2 regions of the Bacillus sp. SD127 genome follow, and region 1 is predicted to be linked to the other one. Evidence: riboswitches for the same ligand, from Rfam matches in the RefSeq annotation. Region 1 holds a riboswitch; the other holds the start of a gene.

Evidence for each region. Region 1 has a riboswitch for thiamine pyrophosphate ahead of thiC (phosphomethylpyrimidine synthase ThiC). Riboswitches for the same ligand answer to the same signal wherever they lie in the genome.
Region 2: it holds a riboswitch for thiamine pyrophosphate, as region 1 does, so the genes downstream of both, tenA (thiaminase II) here and thiC (phosphomethylpyrimidine synthase ThiC) in region 1, are expected to answer to the same signal.

What each region holds. Positions count from the first base shown of each region.
Region 1 covers NZ_CP191226.1:3,325,387-3,329,476, reverse strand. The annotation lists gene ACQVGS_RS17390 (zinc-dependent alcohol dehydrogenase) at 1-496, opposite strand, end outside; gene ACQVGS_RS17385 (spore coat protein) at 517-876, opposite strand; gene ACQVGS_RS17380 (hypothetical protein) at 873-1,097, opposite strand; gene ACQVGS_RS17375 (Type 1 glutamine amidotransferase-like domain-containing protein) at 1,199-1,891, shown strand; TPP riboswitch at 1,960-2,067, shown strand; gene thiC (phosphomethylpyrimidine synthase ThiC) at 2,200-3,972, shown strand.
Region 2 covers NZ_CP191226.1:3,034,595-3,038,684, forward strand. The annotation lists gene thiO (glycine oxidase ThiO) at 1-328, opposite strand, end outside; gene tenI (thiazole tautomerase TenI) at 312-929, opposite strand; gene tenA (thiaminase II) at 907-1,614, opposite strand; TPP riboswitch at 1,695-1,803, opposite strand; gene ACQVGS_RS15885 (monovalent cation:proton antiporter family protein) at 1,866-3,710, opposite strand; gene prpE (bis(5'-nucleosyl)-tetraphosphatase PrpE) at 3,893-4,090, shown strand, end outside.

The DNA.
Region 1 (4,090 bases):
TCGACATAGCGTCTGAAAGCAATACTAATTTCTCATCTTCTACTTCACAGTCATCAGGCAGTTTAAAGGGAGTGAAGTTAGCATAGGGGACGCGCATGTATTCAGCCTGGCCTCCGGGATAGCCGCCTGCTGAGTCTGAATAGCCAAAATAAGCGCCGACTTCGCCGTTTGCATTTGAATTGTCACATTGGCTTTCAAGCTGGTTTTTGCAGAAAAAACATTCGCCGCAGCTGACGTTAAACGGTATGATGACACGATCGCCTTTTTTAACCTTGTGAACGTCGGGGCCTGTTTCTTCAACAATGCCCATTGGTTCATGGCCGATGATATAATCTTCAGGAAAATTGGGAACCATGCCGTGAATTAGGTGTAAATCAGATCCGCAGATTGCTGTGGTTGTCAGTTTGACGATGATATCATCAGGTTTTTTGATTTCTGGCGCTTTTACTTCTTTGACGCGGACGTCTTTAATGCCTTGATACGTAACAGCTTTCATTCATGATGTCTCCTTATTGTTTAGTGATCGGGCGTTGCGAATGTTCCGAGACGGTTCGTGTTATCGGGGAAAAGTTTTAGTCCGGCGATATCAACGGCTGTTTGTGCTGATTTCATATCGATTTGAAATTGTTTGTCCAAGTCAGAAGGGAAAAGCCAGCCTTTTTCCATCATGAGCTGTGATAGTTCTCCGTGCAGGTAAATAGCGGCGTCTAATTGATTGCGCAATGCTGTTCTGAGTTCTGGGCTTGCGGTTTCCGTGATGGCGACAGCATAATTTTTGATACCGGTTTTTACGGAAATTAAGAAATCTAGGGCAAGTGCTGAATCAGCAAGGTCAGGCATGCCTTTTGCGTTTTTCGGGTCTAAGAAATCGTTCAATGATAGTCACCTCCTGTTATTGTCGGGGCCTTTTGATAGAGGCTCTGAAGCTCAGTTACGTCCCGTACAGACTGCTGTACATCCTTCTCCATAAGGGCTCTCAGTTCCTGATCGAACACCAGTCCCTGCATCATTTTTGATTTAAGTAAACATACGGTTTTGAAGTTGAGGATTTCGTGTAAATCAACTGTTTCGTGGTTTGCCAAACGGTCTTGTTCCATTTTTTCGGTCACCTCCTGATTCAAAGGTATTTTTACCTTGTATCATGCTTTTATGCGAAAGTGCTATAATGGGTAAAATATTTTCTTGGGGGAGTCGGATGATGAAACAGATTATTGCGATGGGCGGCGGAGGTTTTTCAATGGAACCAGATCATCTGGTTCTTGATCAATTTATCATTAATCAGTCAAAGCAGCCCTCACCTCGCATTTGTTTTTTGCCAACGGCAAGCGGGGATGCGGAGAACTATGTTCAGCGGTTTTACCATGCTTTTCAAAAGCTTGATTGTGACCCGTCTCATTTGTCTTTATTTAAGCCGCCGACAACAGATTTAGCCTCCTTTATTATGGAGAAAGATGTGATTTATGTCGGCGGGGGAAATACAAGAAATTTGCTGGTGCTGTGGAAGGAGTGGGGACTGGATCACATATTGAAAAAAGCTTGGGAGAACGGGATTATTTTAGCGGGATTAAGTGCAGGTGCGATCTGCTGGTTTGAAGAAGGTGTGACGGATTCTGCCGGACCGCTGACCGGTTTGAAAAGCTTGGGTTTTTTGCAAGGCAGTTTTTGTCCTCATTATGATGGAGAAAAGGATCGGAGACCTACATATCATCACATGATATCAGAGAAAGCGTTGAGCAGCGGTTATGCGGCGGATGATGGAGCAGCTCTTCATTTTATTGATGATCATTTTTTTCAGGCTGTGAGTTCAAGATCTGATGCAAATGCGTATCAGGTGGTGCTTCATGAAAATGAAATCTCTGAAATAGCATTGCCGATTACATATTTGTCTTGAATTTGCTGAATATTTTATACATTGCTCTTTTTTTCAGTTTGTTTTTATGATACGATAAGTGCGAAATTAATAGTTACTGGGGGTGCCCGCTGACGGGCTGAGAGAGAAGATATGCTTCTTAACCCTTTGGACCTGATCTGGTTCGTACCAGCGTGGGGAAGTAGAGGAATTGTTTTTATTATTGCTGAATACTGCAATAATATGTTTCTTTCTGACTGTAACCGGGTTCATTCAATTGAATCCGGTTTTTTGTGCTGGTTATGGGCTTGATTTTGTCCTTTCAAACAAAGAGAGGGGAAGGATAAGTGATGCAAAATCATTCAGTGCAGCAAGCCAACATTTCCATTATGTCGAGTTTTTCGGGGAGTAAAAAAGTATATGTAGAGGGGGCTTCGCCGGATATTCAAGTGCCGATGAGAGAAATTGAACTCAGTCCGACAACAGGATCATTCGGCGAAGAGGAAAACGCGCCGGTTCGTGTCTATGATACAAGCGGACCGTATACGGACCCCGATGTAAAAATTAATATTCAAGAAGGTTTAAAACCGCTTCGGCACAAGTGGATCACTGGGCGCGGCGATGTTGAAGAATACAATGGACGTGCTGTGAAGCCAGAAGACAACGGCTATAAAAAGGCTAACCCTAATGTAAGCTATCCCGGGTTAAAACGGAAACCGCTGCGGGCGAAAACGGGCCAAAATGTCACTCAAATGCATTATGCGAAAAAGGGGATAATTACCCCTGAAATGGAGTTTATCGCTATTCGTGAGCATGTGTCTCCCGAATTTGTCAGAGATGAAGTAGCCAGCGGCCGGGCGATTATTCCAGCAAATATTAATCATCCGGAAAGTGAACCAATGATTATCGGCCGAAATTTCCATGTGAAAATTAACGCGAATATCGGGAATTCAGCAGTTACATCTTCGATTGAAGAAGAAGTGGAAAAAATGACGTGGGCGATTCGCTGGGGAGCAGATACGATGATGGATCTTTCCACGGGGAAAGATATTCATACGACGCGTGAATGGATTATCCGAAATTGCCCGGTTCCTGTTGGCACCGTTCCGATCTATCAAGCGCTTGAAAAAGTAAACGGTGTAGCGGAGGATTTAACGTGGGAAATCTACCGTGACACGCTGATTGAGCAGGCTGAACAGGGTGTGGATTATTTTACGATTCACGCGGGTGTTTTGCTGCGATATGTGCCGCTAACTGCTAAACGGACAACGGGAATTGTGTCACGCGGAGGAGCGATTATGGCACAGTGGTGTCTGGCTCATCATAAGGAAAGCTTTCTGTATACTCATTTTGAAGAAATCTGTGAAATTATGAAGACGTATGATATTGCCTTTTCTCTTGGAGACGGGCTTCGCCCAGGGTCAATTGCCGATGCCAATGACGAAGCGCAGTTTGCTGAATTAGAGACTCTCGGAGAACTCACGCAAATTGCCTGGAAGCATGATGTTCAGGTGATGATTGAGGGGCCGGGTCATGTGCCGATGCATAAAATCAAGGAGAACGTCGATAAACAAATGGAAATCTGTAAAGAAGCGCCTTTTTACACGCTAGGGCCGCTGACGACGGATATTGCACCGGGCTATGACCACATTACATCAGCGATCGGAGCGGCGATGATCGGCTGGTACGGTACGGCCATGCTGTGTTATGTGACGCCGAAGGAGCATCTCGGGCTGCCAAACCGTGAAGATGTGCGGGAAGGGGTTATTACATACAAAATTGCGGCGCATGCGGCTGACCTTGCAAAAGGGCATCCAGGAGCGCAAATACGAGATGACGCTTTATCAAAAGCCCGCTTTGAATTCCGCTGGCGAGACCAATTTAACCTCTCGCTTGATCCGGAAAGAGCGCTTGAATATCATGATGAGACCCTGCCTGCTGAAGGGGCGAAAACGGCTCATTTCTGTTCGATGTGCGGGCCGAAATTTTGCAGCATGAGAATTTCTCAGGATATCCGTGATTATGCCAAAGACAAAGAGCTTAATGAGTGGGATGCCATTCAGGAGGGCATGAAAGAAAAAGCCGAGGAATTTGTGAATCAAGGCAGCAAACTTTATAAGTAACAGTATAGAAAGTCATTGACAGGCCGAATTGAATACGTTTTAATATAGCTAATATACATTTCCAACATTTGCTGATCGGATCACCGAAGGCTCTTATCTTTTGAGATAAGAGCCTTTT
Region 2 (4,090 bases), 290 kb from region 1:
GTCTCAAGCGGGACACGTCTTCTTCGGAGAATGCAAGCTTAAACATACCGCCTTCATGCCTTCTGATATCAATGCCGGATAAGGCAAGTAGCTCCTCTCCAAGACCCTGATACAAACGCTGACTGTGCATGGCGAAATCAAAAAACGCATCCCGCTCCTCGCACTCGGCATGGGCGCCAAGCATCCCTGCCGCGGCGCTTGTTGTTCTGCCGCCGATTGTTCCGCTTTCAAGCAATGCGGTGTTTTTCTTTTCTTTTGCCAACTGATAAGCTATCGCGGAACCAATAATTCCGCCTCCAATGACAACTGCATCATAATGCCTTTTCATACTGAATCTCCTTTAGCTTGCGGGAATATCGTCTGGCAGCTTCCAAAGGATCATCGGAAGAAAAAATTCCGGACATGACAGCGATACCGTCTGAACCTGCTTGTTTCACTTCTCTTAATCTGGCAGGTGTCATTCCGCCAATTGCAATAACCGGAATCGAGATCCTCTGTTTGATTTCTGAAAGCAAAGACACGCCTCTGCCATCAAGGCCTTGTTTGCAATCCGTTTCAAACACATGGCCGAACAAAACATAATCAGCGTCTTCCTTTTCTGCCTGAAGCGCTTCCTCCAGTGAATGCACCGATCGCCCAATGTGCAGGTGAGGAAATCTGGCTCTTACTTGTTTCGGCGAAAAGCTGCTGCTCGGCAGCTGAACGCGGTGAATATTTGAAAAAAGCGCAATATCAACCCGGCCATTCATCACCAGCTTTTGCTTATCAACACCGCCTTCAGAAATAAGCTCCAGCAGTTTCAAAATGTCAGCCGCCGATTTAGACCGTTCACGAATATGGATGAAATCAACCTCATCCTGAATGGCTATAATTGATCTCATTAGATCTTCAACCGGCTTGCGGTCATCAGTTATGGCGTGCAGCTCCAAGCCCTTCCACCTCTTTTACGCCGCTGTCTGACCAGCCTTCTTTTCGATAAGCCATTCCCCAGAACTGATATTCATAATAGCTCGAAATAACGAAATTCTCTTTCATCTTGGCACGCACTTCCTCTGTGCTGTTTTCCGCCAGCTCATCCAGGCGGTTAATTTGTTCTTCCACCTGCTGTCTGAACCAGTCACCGCCGTATGTGCTAATCCACTTCTGGTAAATCGGATGCCCCGGATCACATGTCAGCAATTTCTCACCAACCTCATAATAAAGCCAATAGCACGGGAGAAGAGCTGCCAAGATTTCTGCAAAATTCCCGCTCAAAACCGAACGGTACATATGGGATGTATAGGAGTAAGCGGTAGGAGATGGCTTAAATGACTTCCGTTCTTCCTCACTGATTTCCAAAAGCTCCGTAAACTCGCGATGAAGCGCCATCTCCGCTTCATATGTACCTTGAGCATGGCTGGCCATGCGTCCTGTTGTATAAAGATCCTTTGCATAAGCGGCACCGAACGATTGCACCTTTGCAAAATGAGTTAAATAGTAAGAATCCTGAAGCACGTAATATTTAAAGCGGTCGATCGGGAGAGTTCCGTCACCGATCCCCTGAACAAATGGATGGACAAAGCTGCCTTCCCACCATTCTGCGGCTGCACTGCGGCATTCTTCTGAAAACTTCACACGTCATTCCCCCTGTCTGTTAATAAAAAAACCACTTTCCCGCAAGGAAAAGTGGTTTGGAATTGGCATAGTTGTATAACACAAATACCGCTCCACTTCCCTACGCAGGTCTGAACCTGTTCAAGTTATGAGGGTCTAAAAGTCACACTTTTATCTCAGCCCTTATAAAGGACACCCCTAGTGGTTTTACGAATACATATTGAATTGTTCTGCACCTCTATATTAACACGAATCCTTATTTGGTCAAGATATTATCCTTCCAATGTTTTCTTAAGATCCGTTACGTACCCGCGTGATCCGGTGACAATTAAGCGGTCTCCGATTTTCAGCCTTGTATCGCCGTGAGGAACAATGCTGTCGACACCTCGGAAAATCCTGACAAAAATCACATCGCCTGTTAAAGGGAATTCACGGAGAATCACGCCGTCGTATTTGCTGTTTTCCATATTAATTTGATACAGCGAGGACTCTTGGTTCGTGAGCAGTTTCATGACGCCAGGCGCTTCTATCAGCGCGCGAAGCAGCGTTTTGGTCGACAGCAAGATGGAAAAGATGCTGATGCCCTGCTCTTTCAATTTCGCTTCGTTCTCCGGTGATCCGGTGCTGGCAATGACTCTTTCTGTTCCTTTTTCTTTGGCGTATAGTGCGATGTCCGTATTCATGTCTTCATCCCCTGTCGCCACCACAAGGATTTCTGTATCAAATATACCGAGTGATTCAAGGGTTTGATGCTCATAATCAGAAATCGTTTCGACGGAAAATACTGAGTCTGACAGCTTTTCCTCAGCGTTTTCTTGATAAACGTGCACGACACGCACTTTATACTCGCTCTCAGGCAATTCAAGTGTCACAGGCAGTGTCATTTGATTAGCGCCGATAAATGTGATCTTCTTTTTCTCCTCCGGCTGCTCCTGTTTTTTGTACAGCTTTTTAAAACCGACCGGCGTAAAAATACTTGCAATAACCGCCACCAGCGTAAGCGCTCCTGACATATTTGCGCTGATTACATGAAGCTGCTGGCCGATTGTCGCAGCGGCAATCACAAGAGAAAGCGTTGATGTCAGCAGGAAACCAGACGCCAATATTGTGCGGTTATCATACCATTTCTTCAAGTACAGGACAGGAAGAATTTTGCTTACTAACAGCGCCATAAGCAACAGCGGAATCATCACTAAAATTTTCGGGTCCTGAAAAAGTGTCCAAATATCCAATTTTACACCGACCATCACAAAGAAAATCGGTATTAAGAACCCGTAGCCGAAGGAATCAAGCTGCTGAACCAGTTCCTTGTTCGGCGAGAGCAGGGAAACAAGCACGCCCGCTAAGAAAGCGCCGAGAATATTTTCTGCCCCCAGTGATTCAGACAGAGCCACCAGTACGATAATTAAGGTGAAAATAGCACGAGTCCCGATCTGGATCGTCCCTTTTGACATGGATTGAACAAAAGAACGGTGTTTGAAGACCCGGCCGAAGAAGTAAAGCACTACTCCGGCTGCGAACAGGATCATCAAGAGCCACATGTTTCCGCTGTCCTCTCCGTATAGAGAAGAAAATACAGCAAGAAGAATCATAGTGACCAAGTCAGCAATCACAGCAACAAGCAGGATAATCTGCCCGATGTTTGAATCCATGATCCGTTCTTCCTTTAAGGTTGGAACAACAACACCTAACGAAATCGTAGAAATAATAAGCGTCATTAAAAAAGCATTTTGGATAAATCCGGCCAAGACGAACCCATAGGACAGCAGCAATGATAAAATAAAAATACCGATAAAAATAATGGATGCTGTGACAAATGTATTGGGTGCTTCCTTGCCGTTTTGCAGAAACTGTTTTTTCTTTCCTCTCTCAAAGGATGAAAAATCAATTTCAAGCCCGCTTAAAAACATTAAAAAGATAAATCCCAGCATAGAGAGCGTCTGAAGCCAAGTATCACCCTCCACAACTAAATTAAGACCGCTTTTTCCTATAATCAATCCCATAATAATTTCAGCAACTACAACAGGGATGCTGAGTTTAAACCGATGCAAAAGGATGGGAGTTAAAAATGCAACGATAAGTACGACAACTAATGATGCGACAGATGTATGCGCCATAATCTGAACCTCCTTTTAAAAAAACATAACGCGATTTTAACAAGGGTGATGATGAAAAATAAAGTAATAAGGTCTCATTTTTTTCAGAAAATGATTCTTCTATAATTTGCACATAAAAGCTGGTGATGACTCACAGCAATTTGCTTCATAATAAATAAAATCATGAGTAAGGAGGATGCTGCATGGCTTACTACGATATCATCAGCGATATTCATGGCTGCTATGATGAAATGACAGCCCTGATAGAAAAACTTGGATACACAATAAAAAATGGATTGCCTGTACATGATGAAGGCAGGATGCTTGTTTTTGCCGGGGATTTGACAGACCGAGGCCCTAAATCAATTGAAGTCATCCGCTTTGTAGCCGGCGCTTATGAA